One region of the Streptococcus salivarius genome, then DNA from elsewhere that is predicted to be linked to it. Evidence: predicted binding sites of a transcription regulator. Region 1 holds the regulator's gene; the other holds the start of a gene.
What was found. Region 1 encodes NrdR, which represses ribonucleotide reductase genes. Its sites were predicted from a motif close to ACACNATATATNGTGT; they were not measured.
Positions count from the first base shown of each region.

Region 2: the regulator NrdR is predicted to act here: its motif matches at 4,144-4,159, upstream of nrdH (glutaredoxin-like protein NrdH).

Region 1 covers NZ_CP015283.1:822,626-830,350, forward strand. The annotation lists gene V471_RS04320 (HAMP domain-containing sensor histidine kinase) at 1-1,115, shown strand, start outside; gene nrdR (transcriptional regulator NrdR) at 1,237-1,716, shown strand; gene V471_RS04330 (DnaD domain protein) at 1,713-2,888, shown strand; gene dnaI (primosomal protein DnaI) at 2,892-3,794, shown strand; gene der (ribosome biogenesis GTPase Der) at 3,899-5,209, shown strand; gene V471_RS04345 (ribonuclease P) at 5,273-5,902, shown strand; gene serS (serine--tRNA ligase) at 5,938-7,215, opposite strand; gene V471_RS04355 (DUF956 family protein) at 7,425-7,725, opposite strand, start outside.
Region 2 covers NZ_CP015283.1:1,922,270-1,929,994, reverse strand. The annotation lists gene ileS (isoleucine--tRNA ligase) at 1-353, shown strand, start outside; gene nrdF (class 1b ribonucleoside-diphosphate reductase subunit beta) at 445-1,404, opposite strand; gene nrdE (class 1b ribonucleoside-diphosphate reductase subunit alpha) at 1,562-3,721, opposite strand; gene nrdH (glutaredoxin-like protein NrdH) at 3,812-4,036, opposite strand; gene acnA (aconitate hydratase AcnA) at 4,368-7,031, shown strand; gene V471_RS09015 (citrate synthase) at 7,033-7,725, shown strand, end outside.

The sequences.
Region 1 (7,725 bases):
CGCCTCCCGGTATGTCCGAGGTAAACAAACTGAAGTCAGTATCCTATAAAGGAAAGCGTGGTTTCTTACTACAAGTTCCAATTTACGGTAAGGATAAAAAGACCATCGTTGGCTATGCCCAGATTTTCCATGATTTGGAATTCTACTATGCTCTTAAAGAGCGTTTGGTTTTCTTGTTGATTTTCCTAGAAGTGGGGATGACTGTCCTAGTTATCGCAGCAACTGTAGTTGTCTTGACATCTATTCTTCGTCCGATGAGACAGTTGCACGAAACGATGGGAGTTATTACCGATTCGCCAAGTGATTTGGAACTTCGTTCTAAGATTGAAAGTCACGATGAAATTGGTGATTTGGCGGTTAACTTTAACCGCATGATGGATAAAATTCAAGAAAATAATCAGATGCAGATGCGTTTCTTGAGTGACGTCAGTCATGAATTGCGTACGCCGATTGCGGTTATCAAGGGGCATATGGACCTCTTGCAACGTTGGGGTAAAAATGACCCTGAGATTCTTGAAGAAAGTCTTGAGGCTGCAAGTCACGAGGCCAACCGTATGACGATTATGATTAATGATATGTTGGATTCTATCCGTGTCAAAGGATCATTTGAAAATCATAGAAACGATACTTGTGATTTGAATTCTTCAATCCGTACGGTTATTGGGAACTTCCGTGTCTTGCATGAAGATTATCAATTTTATCTCAATGATTTCGAAAGTTCAGAGCGTCTAGCACAGATTTATAGTCAGCACTTTGAACAGGCGATCACCATTTTGATTGATAATGCGGTCAAGTATTCGCCTGTCAATAAGGAAATACAGGTTACTATTAAAGCATTGGAAGATGAAATGTTGGTACAAGTGCAAGATAACGGTGAGGGGATTTCAAAAGAAGATATCAATCATATTTTTGAACGTTTCTATCGTTCAGATAAGGCGCGTAACCGTACAACAACTCAATCTGGTGTTGGTATTGGTTTGTCAATCCTTTATCAAATTGTGGAAGCTTATCGCTGCCGTATTGATGTTAGTTCTGAACTTGGTGTTGGAACACGTTTCGACCTTTACATTCCATTTGCAGATCGAGAAACGACGACACCTCAACTTGAGCTTTAAATCAATTTATAAGAGACTTAGAGTGATTCTTGGTCATGAGCACGCCTCGTTTAGGGCGTGCTTTTTATGTGTTTTTATGGTAAAATAGAGTACCGAATTTCAAAGATTGGTGGTGAAGTGCATGCGTTGTCCAAAATGTCAACATAATAAATCTAGTGTTATCGATAGCCGTCAGGCAGAGGATGGGAATACTATTCGTCGTCGTCGTGAGTGTGATTCTTGTCATGCTCGTTTTACAACATTTGAGCGTGTGGAAGAGGTTCCACTTTTGGTTGTCAAAAAAGACGGTACTCGTGAACAATTCTCTCGCGACAAGATTTTCAATGGTATCTTGATGAGTGCTCAGAAGCGTCCGGTTTCTAGTGAGGATATCGAAAATGCCATCACCCGTATTGAGCAAAACATTCGCCGTAACCATGATGGAGAGGTTGAGAGTGATGTCATTGGGAATTTAGTGATGAAAGAACTCGCTGACCTTGATGAAATTACTTATGTACGTTTTGCCAGTGTCTACCGTTCTTTCAAAGATGTTGATGAGATTGAAGAGTTGCTTCAAGAAATCACCAAGACTGTACGTGCGAAAAAAGAGTCTAAAAAATGAGACCTATTGAAGAATTTGTCTATGTTGGCAATCAGGTTATCGTTCCCGATCAGGCAAGTCTGATGCGTTGCTACTATCCCATTATTGGGGGTGAGGGATACGCTCTCTACCAGTATTTCGTGGCTTTTTATGACAATGGGAATCACCGCCATAAGTTTGCGGCTATTCTGAACCACCTTAACTTTGGAATGCAGCCCCTTCAGGAAGCACTGGCGGTTCTGACAGCAGTAGATCTTTTGGCCCTTTACCAGTCCCCTCAAGGGTTTTATGTTATAGAGCTTAAGTCTCCCTTATCAATTGAACAGTTTTTAAAACATGCCGTTTATAGTTCACTTCTCGAGCAAAAGATTAGTGAACCAGCAGTAGATGCTTTGAAACCTGCAGGTCTACAAGGCTTGCAAGATTTATCTAAACGTTTTTCGGATGTCTTTACCGATGAGCGTTTGGCTCAAAAGTCTGTGTCTGAAATCAAGCCCAAAAATTCATTTGATTTAAGCAGTTTCAGGAATCGTATGCAGGCTGACGGACTTGTATTTACAGATGAAAAGACAGATGTGCCAGAAATCTATAAATTGTCTGAAACTCATGGCATGAATTGGTATGACACCTATCTCTTAGCGAAAAAGACAGCCGTGAACCACCAGATTATTGTCAAGCGTATGCAGGTGCAATTAGAACAGGCTCAAGCTCAAACATTGGGTGGTGATTCTGTTTTGACGGAGACGGAGAAAAAGATTCTTAAAGCGGTTAGGTCCGAAAAGCCTATAGATTACTTGCAAAGTGCTAAAGGCCCAAGCGGGACTGTGACTAATTCTGAGAAGCAGATTCTCACGGATTTGGCACAAAGAGGCTTTATGGATGAGGTCATTAACCTCATGGTTGCCTACAGTTTGGGACGGACACGTTCGACGAATGTGAATCGAGAGTATATCTCTAAACTTGCCAACGATTTTGCCTTTAAGAATATCGTCACTGCTGAACAGGGGCTTTTAGCTTTGCGTAGTGGTTACGATAAGAAATCACAGCAAGCAAAAGCTGATTCTAAGAAGAAAACAAATGTGCCGAGCTGGAGTAATCCAGATTATGATAATCAAACTAGTCAGGCTGATCAGGCCAAGTTGGATGAAATTAGACGTCGAGCTTTGGCAAAACTAGAAAAAGGAAAGGAGTAGCCTATGGAAAGAGTTGGACAAACCCTAAACCGAGCAGGGCATCATGGGTCTGGCAATGCAACAGATTTAACGAAGCAAATTTTGGCAGATCCAAGAGTGGCTAGCTTTATTCAAGAGCATAGCCTAAGCCAGGATGAAATCAAGCGTAGTCTTCCTAAGTTTAATCAATTCCTGGTGGAATGCCGTAAGGTCAAAGAAGGTGATGCCTCGTATATTGCCAAAGGGTATGAGCCGATTCTGACCATGAATGAAGGCTACGCTGATGTCACCTATAAGGAGACGCGTCAGCTCAAAGAGCAACAAGAACAGCAGGCTATTGCTAAACGGATTAATTTGGTGAGTCTGCCTCAGTCTTATCGTAAGATTACCTTTGCGGACATTGCTCTAGATGATGTGGCTCGTGTTGATACCTTTGAGAGTCTCGTGGATTTTGTGGCGAATTACCCTAGTCCAGACCAGAAAGGCCTTTATATCTACGGAGACATGGGGGTTGGAAAATCCTTCATGTTGGCTGCTATGGCTCATGAACTTTCTGAAACCAAGAAGGTTGCGACGACCATTATTCATTACCCATCATTTACTATTGATGTTAAAAATGGAATCAAGGATGGTTCTGTCAAGGAACAAATTGATGCTGTCAAACAGGCGGAAGTCTTGGTTCTAGATGATATCGGTGCAGAACAATTCTCTTCTTGGATTAGGGATGATGTTTTGCAAGTTATCCTCCAGCATCGCATGATTGAGGAGCTTCCTACCTTCTTTACGTCTAACTATAGTTTTGCGGATTTAGAAGCGAAGCTATCCAATGGACGTCAAGGAGATGAGACTTGGCAGGCCAAACGTGTGATGGAGCGTATCCGTTTTCTAGCCAAAGAGGTTCACTTGAAGGGTGTTAATCGCCGTTAGGGTGATCCTAATAATGATAAAGAATAAGAGAGTTTGCTTTCCTTGGTGGAAGTGAGACTGCTAAATGAAGAAAGGAATCCCTATTTAATCAGGGACTTAAACATATGACATTACCTACAGTTGCTATCGTGGGTCGCCCAAACGTTGGGAAATCGACCCTATTTAACCGAATTGCGGGTGAACGTATCTCTATCGTCGAAGACGTTGAAGGGGTAACACGTGACCGTATTTATACCTCTGCTGAATGGCTTAATCGCCAGTTTAGCTTGATTGATACTGGTGGTATCGATGATGTTGATGCACCATTTATGGAACAAATTAAGCACCAAGCTGACATTGCCATGACTGAAGCTGACGTTATTGTCTTTGTCGTCTCAGGTAAGGAAGGCGTGACAGACGCGGACGAGTACGTTGCTCGTATTCTCTATAAGACCAACAAGCCAGTTATCTTGGCGGTAAATAAAGTGGATAACCCTGAGATGCGTGCAGATATCTATGATTTTTATTCTCTAGGTCTTGGTGATCCTTATCCAGTTTCATCTGTTCACGGTATTGGTACAGGGGATGTTCTCGATGCTATCGTTGAAAACCTTCCAACAGAAGTTGAAGAAGAAAATCCAGATATCATTCGTTTTAGTTTGATTGGACGTCCAAACGTCGGAAAATCAAGCTTGATTAACGCCATTTTGGGTGAGGACCGAGTGATTGCCAGCCCGATTGCTGGTACGACTCGAGATGCCATTGATACAAACTTTGTGGACAGTGAAGGTCAAGAGTATACCATGATTGACACCGCTGGTATGCGTAAATCTGGTAAGGTTTATGAAAACACAGAAAAATACTCTGTCATGCGTTCAATGCGTGCCATTGACCGTTCTGATATCGTCCTTATGGTTATCAATGCCGAAGAAGGTATCCGTGAGTATGATAAGCGTATTGCTGGTTTTGCCCATGAAGCTGGTAAAGGGATTATCATCGTAGTTAACAAATGGGATACGATTAAGAAAGACAATCATACCGTTGCTAACTGGGAAGCAGATATCCGTGATCAGTTCCAATTCTTGAGCTATGCACCAATTATCTTTGTATCGGCTGAGACGAAACAACGTCTTAACAAGTTGCCAGAGATGATTAAACGCATCAGTGAGAGTCAAAATCGTCGTATTTCATCAGCTGTTTTGAATGATGTTATCATGGATGCCATTGCCATCAACCCAACACCAACTGACAAAGGAAAACGCCTTAAGATTTTCTACGGCACACAAGTTTCGGTTAAACCACCAACATTTGTTATCTTTGTCAATGAAGAAGAGCTTATGCACTTCTCATACATGCGTTTCTTGGAAAATCAAATTCGTCAAGCCTTTGGTTTTGAGGGAACACCAATTCATTTGATTGCTCGTAAACGTAAATAAAAAAGAGACCAACCAGAATAGAATCTTTATGGGTTGGTCTTTTATCATTGTAAGGAGAAAACGATGTTAGAAAATGTTCAAGCTTATTTGTCAAAACAGGGAGTTAAGTATATCAAACCTGAAAAAGCCGGTCCACATAAGGAAGAGATGGAAGACCTCAAGGCACTTGGTCAAGTAGCTCGTAAGGAGATGCAGACTTTAGCAAAACTTCTAGAGGAGCGTTTGGCACCCTTTAAGATGGATCGTGTCAGTAATTGGGCCAATCAAGCACAAATATGTCGTCCGCACTTTTGGTGCTATTACAGGGCCCCTGAGGATAGTTTAGACGATGTTGCTATGGCGATTCGACTTTATGGTCAGTCTGAAAAATGGGGGATTTCAGTAGAAGTTAGCTTTGTCGAACGTAAAAAATCAGATACTACTTTAGCTAAGCAACATAAGGTCCTAGACTTACCGATTGCACCCTCTCTATACTATTTTGCCCAGGAAAATGGTGTCAGTCATCGTGTGGAAGGAACTGAAGAAAATCGTCAGATGCTTAAAGAAGCAGTTAGAGATGGTCGTGTTCGTAAGGTGTTGGTCAAATATGATGTCCCTGTGACTGCTAGTGAAACAATGGAAGAGTTGGTAGAAGAACTCGCTGATGGATTCTATAAGTTGAAACCATACTACGAGGAAGCTAATCAAAACTAAAAAAATCTCCAGTTTTTTCTGGAGATTTCTCTTATTTATTTTGGTGAAATCACTTCAGCACCACCCATGTAAGGACGAAGAACTTCAGGGATAGTTACTGAACCATCTTCGTTTTGGTAGTTTTCAAGGATAGCGGCTACTGTACGTCCAACAGCAAGTCCTGAACCGTTAAGAGTGTGAAGAAGTTTTACTTTACCATCGGCTTCGTCACGGTAACGGATTTGTGCACGACGGGCTTGGAAATCTTCTGTGTTTGAACATGAAGAAATTTCGCGGTAAGTGTTTTGTGCTGGAATCCAAACTTCCAAGTCGTAAGTTTTCGCAGCTGAGAATCCCATATCGCCAGTACACAAAGTGATGACACGGTATGGCAAGTTAAGTTTTTGAAGGATGTTTTCAGCGTTAACTACCATTTTTTCCAACTCATCATATGAGTCCTCAGGTTTTGAGAATTTGACCATTTCAACCTTGTGGAATTGGTGAAGACGAATCAAACCACGTGTATCACGACCAGCTGAACCAGCTTCTGAACGGAATGAAGGGCTCATAGCTGTGAAGTAGATTGGCAATTCTTTACCGTCAAGGATTTCACCACGGTAGTAGTTTGTCAAAGGAACTTCAGCTGTTGGGATAAGGACGTAGTCAGTACCGTCAAGCTCGAAAGTATCTTCCTTGAATTTTGGATATTGACCAGTACCGAACATTGAGTCGTGGTTAACCATGTAAGGTGTGATCATCTCAGTGTAACCTTCTTTAGCGTGCTCATCCAACATGAAGTTGTAGATCGCACGTTCCAATTTTGCTCCAAGGCCTTTGTAGAAGAGAAAGCGAGAACCAGTGACTTTAGCACCACGTTCCCAATCTAGGATACCAAGGTCTTCCCCAAGATCCCAGTGAGCTTTAACTTCAAAATCAAAGTCACGAGGTGTTCCCCAACGACGAACTTCTACGTTCTCGTCTTCGTCAGCACCTACTGGAACAGAGTCATTTGGTGTGTTTGGAAGTGTCACAACGATGGCATTAAGCTTCTCATCGATAGCAGCAAGTTCTGCATCAATCTCCTTAATTTCTGCAGAGACTTTTTGCATTGCTGCAATTTGTTCGGAAGCATCTTCTTTGTTACGCTTAGCTTGAGCGATACCATCTGAAGCAATGTTACGTTGAGCCTTGAGTTCTTCAGATTTGATAAGAAGTTCACGACGTTTAACATCAAGCTCTTTGAGTTCATTTAAAGTTTCAGCAGCGACACCACGTGTAGCCAATTTTTCGGCAAGGGCATCGAAGTCGTTACGAATACGTTTTACATCTAACATAAGTTCCTCCAAAAAGTAAAACACTCCAGTGAAAGTGTTGGAGTGACATAGGCCACGGTTCCATCCAACTTCACAGGAGTGCACTTGTTTATGTTTTTAATTATTAGAAACGGTAGAATTTCGTAGGTCAACCCTACCTGCTCGCAGCAACCGCAGGCTTTCTGTAAGGGTCTAGCTAGTACTTATCCGTCTGTTATATTATACAAAAATTATGATTTTTTGGCAAATAAACCTTTGAGTCGAGCCCCAATAGTTTGAATGAGAGTTGGTAGCTTGACGACTTTTTCATTGCCAAGGTGTTCCCTAGCAATTTTTAGAATCTTCCCAGAATCTTTAGAAGCAAAGAGGAATTTGCTCTTGTCTGTCAACACTTCAAAGTGACGGCTAATTCTCTTTCCTGATACATTCGCACCGATTTGAGTAATGCTAGTCCATGGGATTTGAATGTATTGCTCGACATTGACATCTGGGTAGAATTCAAGAGCCACATCTCCGATTAGAAATTTGCCG
Region 2 (7,725 bases), 1.1 Mb from region 1:
AAGCGCGTAACGAAAAAGTTATCGGTAAATCGCTTGAAGCTCATTTGACAATCTATCCTAATGCTGAAGTCAAAGAACTTCTTGAAGGTTTGAATACTAACCTTGCTCAACTTTTGATCGTTTCAGCATTGACTATTGCTGAAGGAGATGCTCCTGAGTCTGCTGTAAGCTTTGAAGGTGTAGCATTCACAGTAGAACGTGCTGAAGGAGATGTCTGTGATCGTTGCCGTCGTATCGATCCAACTACCAAAGAACGTAGCTACAATGCGACTATCTGTGATCATTGTGCTAGCATTGTTGAAGAAAACTTTGCAGAAGGTGTCGCAGAAGGTTTTGAAGTAAAAGCAAAATAAAATAAAAAGAGTTCAATTTGAACTCTTTTTCTATTTGTTTTTCGAATATAGTATTGAACACAATAAAAAAACTAGCTCAGCTAGTTTTTTCTTATAGTCCGTAGTTATAATCATCATCTTGCATGGCTTCAACAGTACCTAGAAGGTAACCATTACCAACTTGAGAGAAGAAGTCGTGGTTAGATGTTCCTGTAGAAATACCATTCATAACGATTGGGTTAACATCGTTCGCACTATCTGGGAAGAGTGGATCTTGTCCCAGGTTCATGAGAGCCTTGTTGGCGTTATAACGTAGGAAAGTCATGACTTCCTCAGTCCATCCAACACCATCATAAAGAGATTTAGTGTAGAGCTCTTCATTTTCATACAATTGGTAGAGGAGATCATACATCCATTCACGGAAACTTTCTTGCTCTTCTTCAGGTAATTCGTTGAACCCTAGTTGGAATTTATAGCCAATATAAGTTCCGTGAACAGATTCGTCACGGATAATGAGCTTAATGATTTCAGCGACATTAGCCAGCTTGTTATTACCAAGATAATAGAGTGGAGTGAAGAACCCTGAATAGAAAAGGAATGTTTCAAGATATGTTGAAGCAACCTTTTTCTGAAGAGGCGTTCCATTTTCATAGATATCGTTAATGATTTTCGCCTTGGTTTGGAGGTATTCGTTACTGTTAGTCCACTCGAAAATTTCTTCAATTTCAGATTTAGTATTCAAAGTTGAGAAGATTGAAGAGTAAGATTTCGCGTGAACAGATTCCATGAACTGAATGTTGTTCAATACAGCTTCTTCATGAGGTGTACGGACGTCTGCACGAATGGCTTCAACACCAGTTTGAGATTGCATGGTATCTAGCAAGGTTAAACCACCGAAAACTTTTCCAACCAAATCCTTTTCTTCAGCTGAAAGTTTACGCCAGTCATCAAGGTCATTTGAAAGTGGGATACGTGTATCTAGCCAAAATTGTTCCGTCAATTTTTCCCAAGTAGATTTATCAATCGCATCTTCGATTTCATTCCAGTTAATGGCTTTGTAGTAAGTTTCCATTAGAAACCTCTTTCTTTATTGATATCGTTACTATTTTATCATAATTCAAAATCATGATATAGTTTTTTGAGTTGATCTATTAAAAAAGTCGGCGAACCGACCTTTTAATGCATTTTGTAAATAAGGGTAGTGAGGTTGTTATCGTTAAATCACCATCTTAGATGACACAGCTTTCACATTGGTTAGAACCAACCTCTTCACCGTCATCTGTATAAGTACGGATGTAGTAGATTGATTTAATTCCCTTGTTAAAGGCGTAGTTACGAAGGATAGAAAGGTCACGAGTCGTTTGTTTATTTTCTGTTTTCCATTCGTAAATTTCTTTTGGTAACTCACTACGCAAGAACAGGGTTAATGACAAACCTTGATCAACGTGTTCAGTCGCAGCGGCATAAACGTCGATAACTTTACGCATGTCCATGTCGTAGGCTGAGGTATAGAAAGGAATTGTGTCTGTTGAAAGACCGTTGGCTGGATAATAGATTTTTCCGATTTTCTTTTCTTGACGTTCTTCAATACGTTGTGTGATTGGATGGATAGAAGCCGAACAGTCGTTAATGTAAGAGATTGAGCCATTTGGCGCAACAGCTAAACGGTTTTGATGGTAGAGTCCATCTTTCTTAACGAGTTCACGGAGTTCTTCCCAATCTTTGGCTTGTGGGATGAAGTGGCCATCGAAAAGTTCTTTGATACGGTCAGATTTAGGAACGTATTGGCCTGTAACGTATTTGTCAAAGTAAGAACCATCAGCATATTTTGATTTTTCAAAACCGACAAAGGTTTCTTGACGTTCACGGGCAATGTTGTTAGATTCAACTAAAGTCCAGTAGTTCATTAGCATGAAGTAGATATTAGTGAATTCAACAGATTCAGGGCTACCATACTCGATATGGTGTTTAGCGAGGTAAGAGTGAAGCCCCATAGCTCCCAAACCAAAGGTATGAGCTTGTTGGTTACCATTTTTGATAGATGGTACAGCATCAATACTTGAGCTATCTGTAACAAAGGTAAGCGCACGTGTCATTGCTCTAATCGAACGACCAAAGTCAGGTGAAGTCATCATGTTAAGGATATTAGTTGATCCAAGGTTACATGAAATGTCTGTACCGAGTTTAACAAACTCTTGTGCATCGTTAAGTTCACTTGGTGTTTGAACTTGAAGAATTTCAGAACAGAGGTTGGACATGATAATCTTACCATCGATTGGATTGTGTCGATTGGCTGTATCAACATTGACGATATATGGATAACCTGATTCTTGTTGGAGTTTAGAAATTTCAGTTTCTAGCTCACGGGCATTAATCTTGGTTTTTGTGATATTTGGATTGGCAACCAACTCATCGTACATAGCTGTAATATCAATGTAGTTATATGGTTTACCGTACTCTTTTTCGACTGAGTAAGGGCTGAAGAGGTACATATCTTCATTATTACGTGCCAACTCGTAGAATTTATCTGGAACTGTAACACCAAGTGACAGTGTCTTAACACGCACCTTCTCATCAGCATTCTCTTTCTTAGTAGAAAGGAAGGCAAGGATGTCTGGGTGGAAAACATCCAAATAAACAACACCAGCACCTTGACGTTGACCAAGTTGATTTGAGTAAGAGAAGCTATCTTCAAAAAGCTTCATAACAGGCACGACACCAGAGGCTGCCCCAGCATATCCTTTGATAGGAGCACCAGCTTCACGAAGGTTAGACAGGCTAATACCTACCCCACCACCAATACGTGATAACTGGAGGGCAGAGTTGATAGAACGTCCGATAGAATTCATGTCATCTGTTACTTGAATAAGGAAACATGACACGAGTTCACCACGACGACTACGTCCAGCATTTAAAAATGAAGGAGTAGCAGGTTGGTAACGTTGGTGAATCATTTCGTTGGCAAGGTCACTAGCTAGGTTTTCATCACCATCAGCAAAGTAAAGGGCGTTGAATAGAACACGATCTTCAATACTTTCGAGGTAAGACTCGCCATCGTTTGTTTTGAGGGCATATTGTTGGTAGAACTTGTAGGCTGCCATGAAAGATTGGAAGCGGAATTTTTGAGAATGAATTTCTGCAGACAATTTTTCGATGAAAGCAGGTTCGTATTTACCGATGAATTCAGACTCAATATAATCGTTCTCAATCAAATAATTAATTTTATCTGTGATGCTGTTGAATGCCATTGAATTTGGCTTAACGTTTTCAAGGAAGAAGGCACGAAGCGCTTCTTTGTCCTTATGCAAAGGAATTTGACCGTTAACAGGACGGTTAATTTCGTTATTGAGGCGGAAGTATGAGACATCGCCAAGATTTTTTAAAGACATAATACAGATACCAGGCTCAGTTTAATAGTATATTAAGGTTGAAACATTAAACTAAGCAAACAAGTTCCTTTCTATATAAAAACTTGATAATTAAAGGATTTCTTTAAGTTTAGCCGGTTGAAAACCTGAAAAGATGATATCGCCGGCTTCAATAACTGGAGCAGCAGTGAAACCGAGGCTTTTAACGTAATCGATTTTTTCTGGCTGTTCATCAATGTTGATTTCTTCGAAATCAGCACCTTCCTTTTCCAAGAATTTTTTAGTCATTTTGCACTGCATGCAGTTGTTTTTAGAAAACAATGTAATCTTTGCCATTGCAAATACTCCTTTATAAAAAGATTTTAAGTGGCCAAGAGCCACTTTTTCGACTCTAATAGAATACCCAAAATATTGGGAAAAATCAAGCTAAATATCTCAAGGAAATACAATATTTTGTGTTTAGTATTGAAACACAACCCTATATCTTGTGTTTTAAAGGCTTTTTTAAGTTTCCTAAATTAAATAGGATTTGTATATGGAAATGACGAAAAAAGAAATATCTAACTATGCATGTTATATAATATAACATCAAAATGCCAATTCTATTTGTTTTTTCAAAAAAAACAGTGTAGAATAAAGAAAATTTTTAACTAATGGAGGTTCAAGTATGCAAGAATACTGTTCAAATCTAACTGTAAATGGTAAGACATTCTCTTTCTATGATCTCGAAAAAGCAGCAAAATCTCATGATGTTAAGGTCGGAGAACTACCTTATACCATTCGAATACTACTTGAAAGTCTCCTCCGAAAAAAAGATGGCGTCGATGTTAAGGAATCTCACATTTCTGACCTGATGAAATTTCCGAATTTTCCGACAGTTTCCGAAGTGCCTTTTAAACCAAGTCGTGTTATCTTACAAGATTTTACAGGAGTTCCTGTTGTTGTTGATTTAGCTTCAATGCGTGATGCTATAGTGGCTAATGGTGGTAAAGCCGAATTTATTAACCCTGAGATTCCAGTGGATTTGGTTATTGACCACTCTGTCCAAGTGGATTCATACGGATGTGATACTGCTCTTGAAGATAACATTAATCTAGAGTTTAAACGTAATAACGAGCGCTATGAATTTCTAAAGTGGGCCGAACAGTCTTTTGAAAATTACCGTGCTGTTCCACCAGCTACAGGGATTATTCATCAGGTTAATATTGAATTTTTGAGTGATGTTATTATTGAAAATGATGGGCTCCTATATCCTGACTCTATGTTTGGTACTGATAGTCATACAACTATGATTAATGGTATTGGCGTTCTTGGTTGGGGTGTTGGCGGTATTGAAGCTGAAGCAGCTATGCTCGGTGAAGCATCTTATTTCCCAATTCCAGAGGTCATTGGTGTACATCTGACGGGAGAGTTGCCTAAAATTGCTACAGCAACAGATTTGGCTCTCAAGATTACTCAGGTACTTCGTTCTGAAAATGTGGTTGGTAAATTTGTTGAGTACTTTGGACCTGGCTTGAAGAGTTTGTCTCTAGCTGACCGTGCTACAGTCGCTAATATGGCACCAGAATATGGAGCGACCTGTGGTTATTTTCCTATTGATGACGAGACTCTTAACTACATGCGTTTAACTAACCGTGATGAGGAACACATCCAAGTCACTGAAGCCTATACAAAAGCCAATCATCTTTTCTATGATCCAAGTAAAGAAGCCAAGTATACTAAGATTGTTGAAATTGATTTGTCATCCATTAAACCTTCTATCTCAGGTCCTAAACGTCCACAGGATTTGATTCTCTTATCAGATGCTAAGCAAGAATTTCAAGATGCAGTGGTACGAGAAGCTGGTGTCCGTGGTTTTGGTTTGGATAAGGAAGAGCTAGCAAAAACTGCAAACGTTGACTTTGAGGATCATTCAGAAACAATTCAAACAGGTCATGTGGCCATTGCAGCTATCACATCATGTACCAATACTTCAAATCCTTACGTTCTTATGGCAGCCGGTCTTTTAGCTAAAAAAGCGGTTGAGAAAGGATTAAAAGTATCTCCAACAGTGAAGACATCTTTGGCACCAGGTTCTAAGGTTGTTACTGGTTATCTCAAAGCTTCAGGCTTGCAAACCTATCTAGATAAGCTTGGCTTTAACTTGGTAGGTTACGGTTGCACAACCTGTATTGGGAACTCAGGAGACTTACGTCCTGAGGTGGCTAAGGCTATTGTAGACACTGATTTATTAGCGAGTGCTGTTTTGTCAGGAAATCGTAATTTTGAAGGGCGTATTAATCCACTTGTTAAAGCGAATTTCTTGGCTAGCCCACCATTGGTTGTTGCTTATGCCTTAGCTGGTAACACGAATATTGATTTGACAACTGAACCTTTAGGTTTTGACGACAATGGTCAAGCTGTTTATTTAGAGGATGTTATGCCATCTCGTGAAGAAATTGAGACTTATGTTGATAAATACGTCACTCGTCAACTTTTCCAAGATGAATATGCTAATGTCTTTTCTGATAGCGAGAAGTGGAATGCCATTCCTACTGAACAAAGTCAAAATTATAAATGGAATCAAAACTCTACCTATATTCAAAACCCACCTTATTTTGATGCTTTAGGAGATGATTTGAGCATTGAACCATTGAAAGATTTGAAGGTTTTGGCTAAATTCGGAGATACGGTAACAACAGACCATATTTCTCCAGCAGGCAATATTGCCAGAAATAGTCCAGCAGCTCGTTATTTGACTGAGAATGGTGTTGATTATCAAGAATTCAATTCTTATGGTAGCCGTCGTGGAAATCACGAAGTCATGATGCGAGGAACCTTTGCTAATATTCGTATCAAGAATGAGTTAGCAGATGGAAAAATTGGTGGATATACTAAATATGATGGTGACATTCTACCTATATACGATGCTGCTATGAAATATAAAGAAGCTAATCAAGATACGCTTGTAATTGCCGGTAAGGATTATGGTATGGGCTCAAGTCGTGACTGGGCGGCTAAAGGTGCTAATCTTCTTGGTGTAAAAGTAGTGCTTGCTGAGAGTTTTGAGCGTATTCACCGTTCAAATCTCGTTATGATGGGGATTTTACCAGTCCAATTTATGGAAGGAGAAAATGCTGAAAGTCTTGGATTGACAGGACATGAGACCTTTAGCTTTGACCTTTCAGAAAATCCAGGTGTCCATGATGTTATCACCGTTACAGCTTCAACACCTGAACAAACCAAAACTTTTAAAGCTTTGGTACGCTTTGATGCAGATGCTGATATTCGCTACTATAAAAATGGTGGTATCTTGCCAATGGTTGTAAGAAAAAAATTGAAGGGAGCCTAATATGACAACAGTTGAAATTAATGGACTTAAGGACATGATTGCCTGTAATACTAGGATTTCATCTATTATTGATGATCATTTATCGTATTCGGGATATGATATTTCCGAGTTTATGGATAATAAAGCGTCTTTTGAGGAAGTGATTTATCTCTTGTGGAATGGTCATCTTCCTACGCAAATGGAACTCAAGTATTTTGAAGCTGAGTTGCGTAAGAACTATGATATTTCTGATGCTGTTGAGCAATGCATTCTTATCCAATCTCGTCCCCATTTGCACCCAATGAGTGTTTTACGTTCAACAGTCTCCCTTCTTGGGGTTTACAATGTGGACGCCGAGGAAAGATCCATGGAGGCAATTTATCAGCAAAGTATTGAATTGATGGCTAAATTGCCTACAATTATTACGACTTTTGCACGCTTACGTACTGGTAAAATGCCCCTCAAACCAAGAGAAGATTTAGGTTTTGCGGCTAATTTTCTCTACATGCTGAATGGTGTTGAACCTTCTGAAATTGAAATTGAAGCTATGAATAAGGCTTTAATTCTTCATGCTGATCATGAGTTGAATGCCTCAACTTTTGCAGCGCGTGTTTGTGCCTCGACTCTGACAGATATCTATTCTTGTGTCACAACAGCTATTGGTGCTCTAAAAGGTCCCTTGCATGGTGGAGCTAATGAACGCGTCTTTGATATG